One region of the Embleya sp. NPDC059237 genome, then DNA from elsewhere that is predicted to be linked to it. Evidence: predicted binding sites of a transcription regulator. Region 1 holds the regulator's gene; each other region holds the start of a gene.
What was found. Region 1 encodes HrcA, which represses chaperone genes, less so after heat shock. Its sites were predicted from a motif close to TTNGCACTCNGNNNNNCNGAGTGCNAA; they were not measured.

Region 1 (5,674 bases):
CGTGACACCACCGCCGATGGGGAATCACGAGCGCATCATCAGTGCCGTGGTTCGCCAGATCCTCAGCGGATCGGCCGTGCCGATGGATTTCTCCGGCGGCAAGGGATTGGTGGTGGCCACCGGTGGGGGACTCGCCCGCAACCACGTCATCCCGGACGGCACGTTCGCGCCCGAGGACCTGGACCTGTTCCTGGACGCCGAATCGTGGATGCCGTGCGCCGGGGTTGCCCTGGTCCTGGAGGTGACGTCGTATCGCGCCGGTTTCGATCGTGAACAGAAACGACGGGCCTATGCCCGCAGCGGCATTCCGCTGTACCTGCTGGTGGATCGAGAGCAGAGCAAGGTCACGCTCTTCCTGACGCCGAAGGGTGACGACTACCTGGAGGGTCACACCGGTCCCTTCGGTAAGCAGATCGATCTTCCCGCGCCGTTCTCGATGACGTTGAGCACCAGCAGATTCGTCTGACGAACCATGGGCTCGGGCGTCACCGTTCGAGTGGCGCCGTGTCGAAGCCGACGGGTTGTTCGGCGCGCCCGGGCGGATGCCCTACACCCGGCGGACGAAGACCCGGCCGAAGTCGCCGCCCGTGGCCAGGAGGGTGCCGTCGGCGGAGAAGGCCAGGCGGCGCACGCGTTGTTCGTCGTGGCCGGGGAGGGCGACGGCGTCGCGCTCGCGCAGATCCGCGTCGTACACGCGCAGGGCGCTCGTACGATGACCGCCCACCGCGATCCGCCGGCCGTCCGGCGAGTAGGCCCACGCGTAACAGGTTGCCCAACCGTTCGGGTGATGCGGATCGGCGAGGTGCCAGGCCGGCTCGCCGGTGTCGATCGAGATCGCGAACGGCCCGTGCACCCGGCCCCGGTTGACCAGGAGCAACGTCTCGTTCGGATCGAAGCCGAGGTCGCCGATCTCCCACTCCAGGGGCACCCGCGCGACCGGCCGGCCGGCCTCCACGTCCCACACCTCGACCTCGTTGGTCGGATCGGCGCTCGCGTCGCGGTGCCCGTACACCAGCCCGCGACTGACCCGCCACACCGCGAGCAACCGACCCGAGGGGGACAGCGCGGCGCCCCGGCACTCGGTGGTCGGCGATCGGGTGGACACCTCGCAGACCGGGGCGCCGGCCGCGTCCAGGACCCGCACCCGGTCGTCGGCGTCGAAGACCACCAGGCGCCGCCGGGCCGCGTCCCAGGCCGGCTGCACGGTGTGCGGATTGAACAGAGCGTTCTCGAACTGCCGGTAATCGGCCAGCGGTTCCTCGTGCAGCGTGCCCAGGTTCAGTCGCCGGGTCGAGCCGCCGACGGTGTAGACCACGGCCGATCCGGTCGCGTCGAACAGCGCGGTGTCGATGCCGGTCAGCCGCTCGGCCGCGGGCACCGCGTGCACCGTGCGGCGGACCCCGGTCGCCACGTCCACGAGCCGGATCGCGCCGTCGTAGGCGATCAGCACGGTGCGGCCGTCCGGATGCAGGTCCATGGCCCGGGACGAGGTCTTGCCCGGCGGCATGAACTCCAGCACCACCGGGTCCTCGGCCCCGCCCAGACGCACGAACCCGGCGCGCATCGCCTTGCCCACCTCCCGGCGCAGCGCGATCACGGCGGCGGCCGGGTCGGCGAAGTCCTTGCGCGTCTCCCGTGCCGCCCCGTCACCCGAGCGGGCGGACCGGACGAACGTGGTGTCGAAGACGCCGAACGTCCGATACTTCGGTCCGGCCGAGTCCGGCAATACGAGGGTGATCTCTTCCTGCGCCATCGCCGTACGGTAGCGCCGCAGGTCGCGCGGTGAGGGCCGGCCATCGCGTCGACCGGGGCCTCACCCCTCGGGCGGCGCCGTCACGAAGTCGATGAGTTCCTCGACCCGCCCGAGCAGGGCCGGTTCCAGGTCGCGGTACGAGTCGACCGCCGCGAGGATGCGGCGCCAGGCCGCGGGCGGGTTCACCGGCCAGCCGAGGGCCGCGCAGACGCCCTCCTTCCACGGGACACCGCGCGGGACGTCCGGCCAGGCCGCGATGCCGACGGAGGCGGGGCGTACCGCCTGCCAGACGTCGATATAGGGGTGTCCCACCACCAGCACGTGGTCGCCGCTCACCCGGCCCGCGATCCGGCTCTCCTTGGAACCCGGCACCAGGTGGTCGACCAGCACGCCCAGGCGGCGACCCGGGCCCGGCGCGAACTCGCGGACCACATCCGGGAGATCGTCGACGCCCTCCAGATACTCCACGACCACGCCCTCGATCCGCAGGTCGTCGCCCCACACCCGCTCGACCAACTCGGCGTCGTGGCGGCCCTCGACGTAGATCCGCCCGGCGCGGGCGACCCGGGCCCGGGTGCCCGGTACCGCGATCGAGCCCGACGCGGTGCGCCCCGGGGCACGGGCCGGACCGGGGGCGGCCGGTCGGACCAGGGTGACCACCTCGCCGTCGATCAGGAACCCGCGCGGATCCATCGGGAACACCCGCAGCCGCCCGTGCCGATCCTCCAGCGTGACGGTGTAGCCCTCGGGGGTCTTCTCCACCCGGACCACCGCGCCGCAGAAGCCGGTGGATGCCTCCTCCACCACCAGGTCGCGGTCGGCCGCGACCTCCGGGACGGGCTTGTCCTTCTTCCATCCCGGGATCAGCGACTCGGGTCCATAACTGCGCATGACCACGACGCTAGCCGGGTGACGGTACGTCAGTCCGGTACGACGCGCCCGGCGGCCACCTCGGCCAGCCAACGGTTTTGCCGGATCACGAACTCCTCGTCGACCACCGCGCCGTGTCCGGGCAGCCAGACACTGGCGTCCAACGCCCGCACCCGGGCCAGCGAATCACTCCACTCGGCGGCGAACGCGTCCGAGCCGAAGACCGGCGGCCCGCTCTCCTCCACCATGTCCCCGGCGATCAGCACGCCGCAGTCCGGTACGTGGACGACCACATCGTGGTCGGTGTGTCCACGACCGGGCGCGAACAGCACCACCTCGCGCCCGCCCAGATCCACCGTCACCGGCGTGCCCGTGGACACCGGTCGGGTCGGCGGCACGATCCGCGCCGCGCGCATCAGCTCCGGGTCGAACCCGTGCGCGACGCCGCTCGCCCGACCGGCCTCGGCCCACCGCTCCAGATACCGCGGCAGGTCCGCGTGTCCCCAGATCTCCGCGTCGGGGAAGGCGCGCAGCACCTCGTCGTTGCCGTAGCAGTGGTCGAAGTGACCGTGGGTGTTCACCACCGCGACCACCCGGTCGGGCAATCCGTGCCCAGGCAGTTCGCGGGCCAGCGAGGCCAGGATGTCGGCGGCCTCGTGGTCGTGCGAACCGGTGTCCACGAGCAGGATCCCCTCCCGCCCCGTGACGACCGCCACATTCAGTTCGAGGCCGGGCAACCGACGACGCAGTACGCCCGGCCCGATCGGCTCCCATGTGGCGTGTTTCGGCTGTTCGGCGCGTAGCATGCGTCAACCTTGGCACGGACTCAGGGGTACGGTCCGGATCGGGTGACCCGTACACTGGCACTCGGCGGGACGGAGTGCCAACCAGTGGGACGAACCACCGCCTACGCGACACGGCAACGGGTGGAAGAACGGGTCAGGGAGGTGCGCACCATGCTCGACGATCGGAAACAGGACGTGTTGCGTGCCATCGTGCAGGACTACGTGGCGACCCAGGAGCCGGTCGGCTCCAAGGCGCTCGCGGACCGACACAACCTCGGGGTCTCCCCGGCCACCATTCGCAACGACATGGCCGCGCTGGAGGAGGAGGGCTACATCACGCAGCCCCACACCAGCGCCGGCCGGGTGCCCACCGACAAGGGCTACCGGTTGTTCGTCGACCGCCTCGCGGGCGTCAAGCCGCTGTCCGGCGCCGAGCGCCGGGCGATCCAGACCTTCCTGGCCGGCGCGGTCGACCTGGACGACGTGGTGGGCCGTACGGTCCGGCTGCTCGCGCAGCTGACCCATCAGGTCGCCGTCGTGCAATACCCCTCGCTGACCCGCTCGACGATCCGGCACGTCGAGCTGCTCACCCTCGCGCCCACCCGGGTCATGTTGGTGCTGATCACCAGCACGGGCCGGGTCGAGCAGCGGGTGATGGACACGCCGGGCCCGGTCGGCGAAAACCTGCTCGCCGACGTCCGGGCGCGGCTGAACAGCCGCATCACCGGCAAGCGGTTCGCCGATGTGCCGTTGCTGGTCCAGGATCTCGCCGAGCCGTTCACCGCCGAGGAACGGCCGATCGTGGCGGGCATCCTGGCCACCCTGCTCGACACCCTGGTCGAGCACAAGGAAGAGAAGGTCGTCCTGGCCGGGACGGCCAACCTGACCCGTTTCGGCATGGACTTCCCGAACACGATCCGCCCGGTCCTGGAAGCGCTCGAGGAACACGTCGTATTGCTGCGGCTGTTGGGCGAGGCGACCGACCCGGGCATGGTCGTGCGGATCGGACACGAGAACATGCACGAAGGACTGGCCGCGACCTCGGTGGTCGCCGTCGGATACGGCAGTGGGCAGGAAACACTGGCGAAGCTCGGGGTACTCGGGCCGACCCGGATGGACTACCCCGGAACGATGGGAGCGGTGCGCGCCGTGGCACGGTACGTCGGACAGATCCTCGCGGAGTCGTAGAGTTGGCTACCGATTACTACGAGGTCCTCGGGGTACGGCGCGACGCCACCCCGGAGGAAATCAAGAAGGCCTTCCGCCGGCTCGCTCGGGAGCTGCACCCGGACGTCAATCCGGACCCGAAGACGCAGGACCGGTTCAAGGAGATCAACAACGCCTACGAGGTCCTTTCGGACCCGCAGAAGCGTCAGATGTACGACCTCGGCGGCGACCCGCTGTCCTCCGGGGGCGGCGGGGGCGGTGGTGGCTTCGGCCAGGCCGGCTTCGGGTTCAGCGACATCATGGACGCGTTCTTCGGCCAGGCCAGCCAGCGCGGACCGCGCTCGCGCACGCGCCGCGGCCAGGACGCGATGATCCGGATCGAGATCACCCTCGAAGAGGCCGCTTTCGGCACCACCCGGGAGATCCAGGTGGACACCGCCGTCACGTGCAACACGTGCAACGGCGAGGGCGCGGCCCCGGGCACCACGGCGCAGACCTGCGACATGTGCCGCGGGCGGGGCGAGGTCAGCCAGGTCACCAAGTCGTTCCTGGGCCAGGTCATGACGTCGCGGCCGTGTCCGCAGTGTCAGGGCTTCGGCACCGTGGTCCCGCACCCGTGCCCCGAGTGCGCGGGCGACGGCCGCATCCGCGCGCGGCGCACGCTCACCGTCAAGATCCCGGCGGGCGTGGACAGCGGTACGCGGATCCAGCTCGCGGGCGAGGGCGAGGTCGGCCCCGGCGGCGGCCCGGCGGGCGATCTCTACGTGGAGATCGTCGAGGTCGCGCACGCCACCTTCCAGCGGCGCGGCGACGACCTGCACTGCACGGTCACCATCCCGATGACGGCGGCGTCGCTCGGTACGAAGGTGCCGCTGCAGACGCTGGACGGCACGGAGGAGATCGACATCCGCCCGGGCACCCAGTCGGGCCAGTCGATCCCGCTGCACGGGCGGGGCATCACCCACCTGCGCGGCGGCGGCCGAGGCGACCTGGTCGTGCACGTCGAGGTGCAAACGCCGAACAAGCTCGACCCCGAGCAGGAGGAACTGCTCCGCCGCCTGGCCAAGCTGCGCGGCGAGGAACGCCCGTCGGGACAATT
Region 2 (5,674 bases), on a different contig from region 1:
TGCGCGTGGAACTAGTGCGCGTGGCCGTGGCCGCCGTGGCTGTGCCCGGCGGGCTCTTCCTCGGCCGGCTTCTCGACGACCAGGGTCTCGGTCGTGAGCAGCAGCGACGCGATCGACGCGGCGTTCTGCAGCGCGGAGCGGGTCACCTTGACCGGGTCGATGACGCCCGAGTCGACCAGGTTGCCGTACTCGCCGGTCGCGGCGTTGAAGCCGTGCCCGACACCGAGCTCCTGCACCTTGTTGACGATCACGTAGCCCTCGAGGCCCGCGTTCTCGGCGATCCAGCGCAGCGGCTCGACCACGGCGCGACGCACGACCGCGACACCGGTCGCGATGTCGCCGGTCTGGCCCAGGTTCTCCGCGAGCACCGAGGCCGCGTGCACCAAGGCGGTGCCGCCGCCGGCGACGATGCCCTCCTCGATGGCCGCACGGGTCGCGGAGACCGCGTCCTCGAGACGGTGCTTCTTCTCCTTGAGCTCGACCTCGGTGGCCGCGCCCACGCGGATCACGCACACGCCGCCGGCCAGCTTCGCGAGCCGCTCCTGCAGCTTCTCGCGGTCCCAGTCGGAGTCCGTGGACTCGATCTCACGCTTGATCTGCTTGACCCGGTCGGCGATCGCGGCACCGTCGCCGGCGCCGTCCACCAGGGTGGTGGCGTCCTTGGTGATGGTGATGCGACGGGCGCTGCCCAGCACCTCCAGGCCGACCTGGTCGAGCTTGAGGCCGACCTCGGGGGCGATGACCTGACCGCCGGTCAGGATCGCCATGTCCTCCAGCATCGCCTTGCGGCGGTCGCCGAAGCCCGGGGCCTTGACCGCGACCGCGTTGAAGGTGCCGCGGATCTTGTTCACGACCAGGGTGGACAGCGCCTCGCCGTCCACGTCCTCGGCCACGATCAGCAGCGGCTTCGACGCGCCGGCCTGGATGATCTTCTCCAGCAGCGGCAGCAGCTCGGCGATGGCCGAGATCTTGCCCTGGTGGATCAGGATGTACGGGTCGTCGAGGACGGCCTCCATACGCTCCTGGTCGGTGACCATGTACGGCGACAGGTAGCCCTTGTCGAACTGAAGGCCCTCGGCGAACTCCAGCTCCAGACCCATGGTCTGGGACTCCTCGACGGTGATCACACCGTCCTTGCCGACCTTGTCCATGGCCTCGGCGATCAGCTCGCCGATCTGCTTGTCCTGGGCGGACAGCGCGGCGACGGCGGCGATGTCCTCCTTGCCGTCGATCGCGCGGGCGGTGCCGAGCAGCTGCTCGGACACGGCGGCGACGGCGAGGTCGATGCCCTTCTTCAGGTCCATCGGGGCCGCGCCGGCGGCCACGTTGCGCAGACCCTCGCGCACCAGCGCCTGGGCGAGCACCGTCGCGGTGGTGGTGCCGTCACCCGCGATGTCGTTGGTCTTGGTCGCGACCTCCTTGGCGAGCTGCGCGCCAAGGTTCTCGTACGCGTCCTCGAGCTCCACCTCACGGGCGATGGTCACGCCGTCGTTGGTGATGGTCGGGGCACCGAACTTCTTGTCGATCACGACATTGCGGCCCTTGGGGCCGAGCGTGACCTTGACGGTGTCGGCCAGCGCGTTGACGCCGCGCTCCAGCGACCGCCGGGCCTTCTCGTCGAACTGGAGGATCTTCGCCATGAGGGTCTTCGTCCTTAAAGGTTGCTTTTCGACGTCGTACAACCGACTCCGCCCCGGGTCCACCGGCCGCGAGGGCAGGGCGATCCGGGGCGGGGTCGTCGAACCGTCACCGGTTCCGGCGCGTCAGCGCGATGTCACTTCTCGATGATCGCGAGCACGTCGCGGGCCGAGAGAACGAGGTATTCCTCGCCGTTGTACTTCACCTCGGTGCCGCCGTACTTGCTGTACAGCACGGTGTCACCGACGGCGACGTCGAGCGGCAGACGCTGACCGTCCTCGAAACGACCCGGGCCCACGGCCAGGACGACGCCCTCCTGGGGCTTCTCCTTGGCGGTGTCCGGGATCACGAGACCCGACGCGGTGGTCTGCTCGGCCTCAAGCGTCTGAACCACGATGCGGTCCTCGAGCGGCTTGATGGCAACCTTGGTGTTGGCGGTCGTCACGATGCGACCTCCCCCTTCGGAGATCTCACGGAAAAATGTCTGTCGGCGAATGGGACAGATCCGTCGTCGCGGGTGCCGGACCTGCTCGTATCGCACTGGCACACTCATGGGGAGAGTGCCAGCACAGACACTAGGTGGCGGTTAGCACTCCGTCAACCAGAGTGCCAGATTCAGCGCGTCGCGAGCGTTCTTCATACCGATGCGCCACGGATCGAGGGGCCGGCTTCATGCCGATGGGCCACGGATCGAGGGGGGCCGGGCGCTCGGCGAGAATGGCCGGGTGCACACCGACGCCATCGAAGCCCTCACCGCGCTGCGGACCGACGAGGGCCGCGCCCTGCTCGACCTGCTGGCCGAACACGACGCCGCGGACGAGTTGTCGCTGGCCACCCGGTTGCGTCGGGAACATCCGCAGGAGTTGATCGCCGCCGCGCTCACCCAGTCCCGGTTGCGGCAGCGTGGCCGGGCCAAGTTCGGGGCGGACGCGGACCGGATGTTCTTCACGGCCAACGGCCTGGAGCAGTCCACCCGGACCTCGGTGGCCGACCACCGGGCCGTCCGGCTGGCCGCGGCCGGCGTCCGCCGGGCGATCGACCTGTGCTGCGGCATCGGCGGCGACGCGCTCGCGCTGGCCCGCGCCGGGATCGCGGTGCACGCGGTCGACCTCGATCCGCCGACCTGCGCGGTGGCGCGGGCCAATGCGGAGGCGCTGGGCCTGGCCGACCTGATCACGGTCGAGTGCGCGGACGCGACCGCGGTGGATCCGTCCGGCTACGACGCGGCGTTGATCGACCCGGCCCGACGCACCGCCCGCGGCCGCACCTTCGACCCCGAGTCGTACGCGCCGCCCTTCTCGTTCCTGACCACCCTCGCCGCCCGCGTCCCCGCCGGCGCGGCCAAGGTCGCCCCCGGCATCCCACACGAGATCGTGCCCGCCGGCATGGAGGCGGAGTGGGTCTCCGACCGCGGCGACGTCAAGGAGGCGGTGTTGTGGTGGGGCGGGCTCGCCCGGGCCGGCCTGCGTGCCACCCTGCTGCCCGGCGGCGCCGAGCTGACCTCGGGGGTCGTCCGGCAGGCGCCGGTGGGCCCGATGCGCCGCTACCTCTACGAGCCGGACGGCGCGGTGATCCGGGCCCACCTGGTGTCCGAGGTCAGCGAGTTGGTGGACGGCAACCTGGTGGACGAGACGATCGCCTACCTGACCTCGGACCGGCTGGTGCACACCGCGTTCGCGAGCGTGTACGAGATCACCGACGTGTTGCCGTTCAACCTCAAGCGGCTCAAGGCCCTGCTGCGCGAGCGCGGCGTCGGCACCCTGACGGTCAAGAAGCGCGGCTCGGCGGTCGAGCCGGAGGAGGTCCGCCGCCGGGTCCGCCCCACCGGTCCGAACGCGGCCACGGTGCTGCTGACCCGGGTGGCGGGCGCGCCCACGATGCTGATCGGTCACCCGGTGTCCGACAGCGGGTGACCGGGGCCGAGGCGGTCCTCAGCCGATGTAGTCCTCCAGGCGCGCGATCGTGAAGCCCTGGGCCTGGATCTTGCGCAGCATGTTGCCGAACATCTCGGTCATCGTGGTGCCCTTGAGCTCACCGGGGCCGCGGAAGTGGGCCAGGATGATGTCGCCCGGGTGCAGCTTCTTCTCCCCCACGTACTGCATGTCGTTGATCTGCATCGACTCCTGCCACTTGACGATCGCGCCGATCCCGCCGCAACCGCCGGCCACCGTCTGCGTGGTCGCGTTCCAGTTGCCGTAGGGCGGGCGGAACAACGTCGGGCGTTTGCCGTACAGCTCGCCGAGCCGGTCCTGTTGGCCACAGATCTGGTGCTTTTGCGCGTCGGCGCCCAGGGTCTTCAGGTCGGGGTGGGAGAGCGTGTGGTTCTGCACGGTGGCGCCGAGGTCCTGGAGCTTGCGGAAGTATTCCGGGTCCTGGCGCACGTAGGTGTCGTTGAGGAACATCGCCACCGGGATACGCAGGTCCCGCATCATGTCCAGGAACTTGGGATCCTTCTCCGCGCCGTCGTCGATCGTGATGAACACGATCTTCTCCTGCGTGGGGATCTTCTCCACCACCGGCGGCTTGGGCCCGCCCCCCTTGATCGGCTTGTCCGCGGGCGGGGCCGGCGGCGCGGCGAACGGCTTCAGGTTCCACTTCGCGGCGAGCGTGGCGGGGTCGGCGCCGGGGGTGTCCGGCTTGGCCGCAGGCGCCGGTTTGGCGGCTGCGGTCGAGGTGCCGCCGGAGGGTGCCCGGGTCGCCTTCACCGACGACGTGCCGTCGGATCCGCCGCCGCAGCCGGTCAGCGCGAGCAGCAGTACGCCGGCCAGGCCGACGCCGACCGAGGCGAATACGCCTCGCCGCTTTTGTACCGTTCCATGCACCACTGTCGCCGGCCCTTCCGTCGCCTGGACCGTTCGCCCGATCCACCCGCGCCCACGCTACGCGGCGCGGCGGCCTGTCACGGTCCGGACAAGCCCTGTTCAAGGGACTGTCGAAGGACTGTTGAGCGGCCGATGCGCTGGGCACACTCCCGGCAAGGCCAATGGCACGTGCGGCGGCACGCAGCCATCAGCCAAGGCACTCGACCCGCGTCCGGCTTGCGAATGGCCTCCTCGTCGGACGCGGGTCGAGTGTTGCGCCGACTCGGGCGGGGCGGGGGCAGGGGCGGCGCCGGGGCCTCAGGGTCCGACGCTGAGCCGTTCGAAGTTCCAGGTGTGCGGCGGCCTGGCGACCAGGGCGGCCGGCGGCTCGGGCAGCGCCACCGGCGGGCCGGTCCACAGCGCGATCACCACCACGCGGTCCCCGTCGGGTGCGTCCGGGGCGGCGAACACCTCGATCCGCTCCAGGCCGGGCGCGCCGGCCACGACGGGCAGCGCCACCTCGTGCACCCACGCGGCCAGCGCCGCACCGTCGCCGGACTCGGTCCTGGCCTCCCACATCGCCGCGATCGCCATGGTCAGGACACCGCCTGCGAGATCGTGACCGGCATCGACGAGTCGGCCGGGATGGACAACGTGGAGGGGGCCCGGTCGCGAGCGACCATCTCGGCGCCCAGCGCGGCGACCATCGCGCCGTTGTCGGTGCACAGGCCCGGCCGCGGCACGCGCAGCACGATCCCCGCCGCGTCGCAGCGCTCCTGCGCCAGCGCCCGCAGGCGGGTGTTGGCGGACACGCCACCGCCCATCATCAGGTGCTCGACGCCGTTCTCCTTGCAGGCCCGGATCGCCTTGCGGGTCAGCACGTCGACCACCGCCTCCTGGAAGGAGGCCGCCACGTCCGCAACCGGCACGCTCTCCCCGGCCCGCTGCCGGGCCTCGACCCAGCGCGCGACCGAGGTCTTGAGGCCGGAGAAGGAGAAGTCGAACGGCGCGTCGCGCGGACCGGTCAGCCCGCGCGGGAAGGCGATCGCGGCGCGGTCGCCCTCGCGTGCCCACCGGTCGATCACCGGTCCGCCCGGGAAGCCGAGTCCGAGCACGCGCGCGACCTTGTCGAACGCCTCGCCGGCCGCGTCGTCGATGGTCGACCCCAGCGGGCGCACATCGGAGGTGATGTCGGGCACGAGCAGCAGCGAGGAGTGCCCGCCGGAGACCAGCAA
Region 3 (5,674 bases), on a different contig from region 1:
CAAGACGCTGGCCTACGAGATCGCGGAACAACTCGGCTGGAAACTGCCGGAGCAGATCGTCATTCCCATCGCGTCGGGGTCGCAGCTGACCAAGATCGACAAGGGCTTTCGCGAGTTGATCGCGCTGGGTCTGGTCGAGGACGCGCCGTACAAGATCTTCGGCGCCCAGGCGACGGGGTGCTCCCCGGTGGCCGCCGCGTGGAAGGCCGGGCACGACGTGATCCGCCCGGTGCGGCCGGACACGATCGCCAAGTCGCTCGCGATCGGCAACCCTGCCGACGGCCCCTACGTGCTCGACGTGTGCAAGCGCACGGGCGGCGCGGTGGAGGACGTGAACGACGTCGAGGTGGTCGAGGCGATGAAGCTGCTCGCGCGTACCGAGGGCATCTTCGGCGAGACCGCGGGCGGGGTCACCGTGGGCTGCCTGCGCAAGCTGCTCGAGTCCGGCGCGCTGGACCCGGACGCCGAGACGGTCGTGCTCAACACGGGCGACGGCCTCAAGACGTTGGACGCGGTCACGCCGACGACCGGACCCACCGCGACCATTCGACCCACCCTGGACTCCTTCCGAAAGGCCGGCCTCGCATGAGCGTCTCCGTTCGCATCCCGACCATCCTGCGCACCTACACGGGCGGGGCGGCGGAGGTGTCCGCCGAGGGCACCACGCTCGCCGAGGTCCTGGACTCGCTGGAAAAGGCCCACACCGGAATTCGCGCGCGCATCCTCGACGACGAGGGCAAGCTGCGTCGCTTTGTGAATCTGTACGTGGAGGACGAGGACGTGCGCTTCGCCGACGGGCTCGCCACGGCGATCCCCGACAAGGGCACCGTTTCGATCATCCCGGCGGTCGCCGGGGGTTGCTGACGCGATAGGCCGAGCGTCCCGATCTTCCTCGATCGGGCACGAAACGGAACCGGGAAATCCGCCGCGCGAGCACCGCGCGGCGGATTTCTTCGTTCCTGCCGAAGGTTGTGCGTAACCCGGGTTTAACCGGCTCCATTTCCCGTCTTTGGCGGCGGCGCGTCGGTAAACCCGTGGTCGGGATCACATCCGATATGTGCGGAAAGTCGTTTTCCTGGTGGATTGAAATACGGCTTTTTCTAAGACTCGCGAAGAATGCGAGTTTTATTCGCTCGGGAATTCTCGTCCGATTGACCTGTTGCTCCGGGCATCCGTCCGGATACATTCAGCCGCGGTCGTAGCAGAGGGCCGGGTCCTTCTGGATACGAACCCGGAGCTGCGGCGTGCAGTATCCGTGAAAGGGCCAGTAACAGGGGAGTTAGGAATGGCTCAGGGCGCCGTCAAGTGGTTCAACGCGGAGAAGGGGTACGGCTTCATCGCGGTCGACGGTGGGGCGGACGTTTTCGTCCACTACAGCGCGATCCAGATGGACGGGTACCGGACGCTCGAGGAGGGGCAGCGAGTCGAGTTCGAGATCTCGCAGGGGCAGAAGGGGCCGCAGGCCGACATGGTCCGCGTCACCGCCTGAACCGGGAGCCATGCGCTCCTCTGCTCCTCTGCTTGAAACGGTCCACACCACGGACTGCACGACACATCGCGGCACATAACGCGCCCGATCCTGTCGGATCCATGACCGGGGCCCGGCCTTCCCGCCAAGCGGGGGCCGGGCCCCGGTCGTTGTCCCCCGGCCCCGACGTGCGGGCGGCGGCGGGGCGCGGGTGCGGCGGTACACGCGAATCCGCTCCGGCGGGAGGCGGCCCACCAGAGCGATGCGGACGACGCGGCCGAGCCCGCCACCCGCCCCCGCACAACCACAGGCACGGCACCCGAACTCGGCATGGCCACAGACGACCCGGCGGCGCGATCGGACCCGACGTGAGCCGGGGCGGCGCGACGCCCGAACCCGATGTGGGCCCAGGGGCGGCACATCCGAACCCGTCCCGGCCGTGCGGGCAACGCCGTGGTCCGAACCACGCGACCACGCAACCACCGCAGGCCCGGCAGCCGGGATTCCCGTTCCGGGGCCGCTCCGGACGTGCCGGGGCGGGCGGGCCCGGCCAGGGGCCGTGCAGGCGGGCGGGGGCGCACACGTACCCGTGTCGGGCGGCCGAGGCCGAGCCCCGCGGCATGTGGACGGGCCGCGCCTCGGGGCCCGGGTGGGGGGGTTGGGGTGGTGTGTGACACGCGCGGGTGTGGGCCGAGGGGCCCGGACCCGCCCGTTGCGCTTGCACTCGGCATGGTCGAGTGCTAATCATTGGCGTTAGCACTCTGGATGTGAGAGTGACAGAAACGGACCGGGCCGGTGAGGCTCGGCACCCGTGAGGGAGGGATCCTCGCGGTGGTCGGGTCGTCCGTCGCGGGCACCTGTGCGGTCCGGCACTCACCCCCGTTCTGGGAGGACTTCACCACATGGCCAAGATCATCGCGTTCAACGAGGAAGCGCGCCGCGGCCTCGAGCGCGGGATGAACCAGCTCGCCGACGCCGTCAAGGTCACGCTGGGCCCCAAGGGCCGCAACGTCGTGCTCGAGAAGAAGTGGGGTGCGCCCACCATCACCAACGATGGTGTGAGCATCGCCAAGGAGATCGAGCTCGAGGACCCGTACGAGAAGATCGGTGCCGAGCTGGTCAAGGAGGTCGCCAAGAAGACGGACGACGTCGCCGGTGACGGTACGACGACCGCGACCGTCCTCGCCCAGGCGCTCGTCCGCGAGGGCCTGCGCAACGTGGCCGCCGGCGCGAACCCGATGGCCCTCAAGCGTGGCATCGAGAAGGCCGTCGAGGCCGTCTCCGAGCAGCTGCTCGCGCTCGCGAAGGACGTCGAGACGAAGGAGCAGATCGCCTCCACCGCCTCGATCTCCGCCGCTGACCCCCTGATCGGCGAGATGATCGCCGAGGCCATGGACAAGGTCGGCAAGGAAGGCGTCATCACCGTCGAGGAGAGCAACACCTTCGGTCTCGAGCTCGAGCTCACCGAGGGCATGCGCTTCGACAAGGGCTACATCTCGCCCTACTTCGCGACCGACATGGAGCGCATGGAGGCCGTCCTCGAAGACGCCTACGTGCTCATCGTCAACTCGAAGATCACCTCGGTGAAGGACCTCCTCCCGCTCCTCGAGAAGGTCATGCAGTCGGGCAAGCCGCTCATGATCATCTCCGAGGACGTCGAGGGCGAGGCCCTGGCCACGCTCGTCGTGAACAAGATCCGCGGCACCTTCAAGTCCGTCGCCGTCAAGGCTCCGGGCTTCGGCGACCGTCGCAAGGCCATGCTCGGCGACATCGCCATCCTCACCGGTGGCCAGGTCATCTCCGAGGAGGTCGGCCTCAAGCTCGACACCGCCGGTCTCGAACTCCTCGGCCGCGCCCGCAAGGTCGTCGTCACCAAGGACGAGACCACCATCGTCGACGGCGCCGGTGACTCGGACCAGGTCGCGGGTCGGGTCAACCAGATCCGCGCCGAGATCGAGAACTCCGACTCGGACTACGACCGCGAGAAGCTCCAGGAGCGCCTGGCGAAGCTCGCGGGCGGCGTGGCGGTCATCAAGGCCGGTGCCGCGACCGAGGTCGAGCTCAAGGAGCGCAAGCACCGCATCGAGGACGCGGTGCGCAACGCGAAGGCCGCCGTCGAGGAGGGCATCGTCGCCGGTGGTGGCGTGGCCCTGCTCCAGGCGTCCACCATCGCGTTCGACAAGCTCGACCTGGACGGCGACGAGGCCACCGGCGCGAACATCGTGCGCCTGGCCGTCGAGGCCCCGCTCAAGCAGATCGCGGTCAACGCCGGCCTCGAGGGCGGCGTGGTTGTGGAGAAGGTGCGCAACCTGACCCCGGGTCACGGCCTCAACGCCGCGACCGGCGACTACGTGGACCTCATCGCCGAGGGCATCATCGACCCGGCGAAGGTCACCCGTTCCGCGCTGCAGAACGCCGCGTCGATCGCCGCGCTGTTCCTGACCACCGAGGCCGTCATCGCCGACAAGCCGGAGAAGAACGCCGCTCCGGCCGGCGGCGGCGCCCCGGACATGGGCGGCATGGACTTCTGATCCGCTGAGGATCGGTAGTCCCGACCCACCCGGTCGGTAGCTCCACGCGAGAGGCGGTCCCCTTCGGGGCCGCCTCTTTCGCGTGCCGGCGGACCCTTCCAGCACGGTTCGAAACACGTTCGCTCGTTCGAGTGGCGCCGGCGACTCGGGCCGCACGGGCCAGCCCGTGACCCGTAGCGTCGCTCCGAAACGACACGGACCGAGGTGAAGGGCGAACGAGGTGGCCGACACGAGCACACCCACGAACGAGGCGGACACGACCGACCCCGACGACCGCACCATGTGGGACATGCTCATGACCACGTGGCGGGAGTTGAACGTCCCCAAGGGATGGCGCGCCGAGATCCCCGGCGAGTACATCACCATGACACCGCCCCCGGGAAAAGAGCACGGCCTGATCGCGGCACGAATCCACAGGGCTCTGGCGGGCGCCACGCCGAAAGGTTGTGCGAGCTTCGAGGCCCCCGCCGTGCATCTGATCCCGTCGAATCGGCTGTACACCCCCGATCTGGTGATCATGCCCGAGGACGATCCGTCGATTTCCGTCGACGACGACACCCTGCCGATATCCGCCGAGCATGCCGCGCTCGTCGTGGAGATCGCCGCGCGGCCCGGAACGGATCACGACCGCGAGGACAGGCGTCGGGCGTATGCGGGTGCTCGGGTTCCGCTGTACCTGGTCGTCGACCGCTGGGGCGCCTACGGTCCGGAGGTCGCCCTGCATTTCGAGCCCAATGGTCGGTTTCACCAGCGCATTCATCGTGTGTCGTTCGGACGTTCGATCGCCCTGCCCGAACCGTTCGGGATCGATCTCGACACCTCGGACTTCCCCGGCTGAGCCGATATTCGCCGGCATCGCCGGTCGCTCGCTCGTAGGCTCGTGACGCGACTTCGGGAACTACGTGTTCCTTCTGTCATGGCGTACAAGCGCTTTTGGGGTGCTTGGGGTTCGAATCCCTATCCGGGACCCGTGACCTGCCCGAAGTCGCATGCCATCGCACCCGGGGAACTGCGTGTTCGTACAGTGCCGTTTCCCATGGGTTGGAAGCGGTCCCGGCTACGTACCGAGACCAACACCGGACCCGCGACCTGCCCCGGGTGCCCACGGGGGAGCCCATTTCGATGACCGAGACCGAGATCGTGCGCGCGCTCAGCGCCGACAACCCCGCCCGTGCCGAGGCCGCCGCCACCGTCGTGCGTTTCCTGGACGTCGCCGTGGCAGCGACCGGACGAGCCTCCTTCTACAACACCCGCGACGAGCAGCTCGCCCTCGAAGAGGACGCGCACCGCGCGATGGCCGCGCTGGACCGGCGGCTGTACGCGGGCCTGGTGTGCTCCCCCGGGGCCACCGACCGCAGCCGGCAGCTCGGCGTGTTGCACCTGCTCGGCACGCCCGCGCACGAGCACGACGGCGACGCCGTCCACGCCGCGGTCGCCGCGCTGACCGTGCCGCGCCGGCTCAAGCTGTTCGCCCTGCTGGCCGAGCGGCGGGTGAACAACGCGCGGGTGCGCCGACTGATCCTGCGCACCGTGCTCGGCTCCACCGCCCTGGAACTGTGGTCGGTGCGCTACCGGGACAAGCTGGCCGGCGCCCTGCGGCACGCGTGGGGTCTGCGGCTGAGCGGCATCCTGCGCGCGATCTTGACCAAGCGACTCGCCGGAGGCGAACTCGACC

Region 2: groES (co-chaperone GroES) is a predicted target of HrcA. The motif match lies at 2,225-2,251, and genes of this name have one in related genera.
Region 3: groL (chaperonin GroEL) is a predicted target of HrcA. The motif match lies at 2,186-2,212, and genes of this name have one in related genera.

The regions. Positions count from the first base shown of each region.
Region 1 is NZ_JBHZAE010000007.1:405,626-411,299, forward strand. Features, by position in the region: gene ACFXKZ_RS24045 (Uma2 family endonuclease) at 1-466, shown strand, start outside; gene ACFXKZ_RS24050 (WD40 repeat domain-containing protein) at 548-1,753, opposite strand; gene ACFXKZ_RS24055 (DUF3097 domain-containing protein) at 1,814-2,644, opposite strand; gene ACFXKZ_RS24060 (MBL fold metallo-hydrolase) at 2,674-3,429, opposite strand; gene hrcA (heat-inducible transcriptional repressor HrcA) at 3,580-4,596, shown strand; gene dnaJ (molecular chaperone DnaJ) at 4,599-5,674, shown strand, end outside.
Region 2 is NZ_JBHZAE010000012.1:192,824-198,497, forward strand. Features, by position in the region: gene groL (chaperonin GroEL) at 12-1,640, opposite strand; gene groES (co-chaperone GroES) at 1,775-2,083, opposite strand; gene ACFXKZ_RS33020 (methyltransferase domain-containing protein) at 2,364-3,551, shown strand; gene ACFXKZ_RS33025 (polysaccharide deacetylase family protein) at 3,570-4,463, opposite strand; gene ACFXKZ_RS33030 (hypothetical protein) at 4,758-5,033, opposite strand; gene tsaD (tRNA (adenosine(37)-N6)-threonylcarbamoyltransferase complex transferase subunit TsaD) at 5,036-5,674, opposite strand, start outside.
Region 3 is NZ_JBHZAE010000003.1:401,992-407,665, reverse strand. Features, by position in the region: gene thrC (threonine synthase) at 1-589, shown strand, start outside; gene ACFXKZ_RS12440 (MoaD/ThiS family protein) at 586-864, shown strand; gene ACFXKZ_RS12435 (cold-shock protein) at 1,286-1,489, shown strand; gene groL (chaperonin GroEL) at 2,371-3,999, shown strand; gene ACFXKZ_RS12425 (Uma2 family endonuclease) at 4,220-4,837, shown strand; gene ACFXKZ_RS12420 (hypothetical protein) at 5,122-5,674, shown strand, end outside.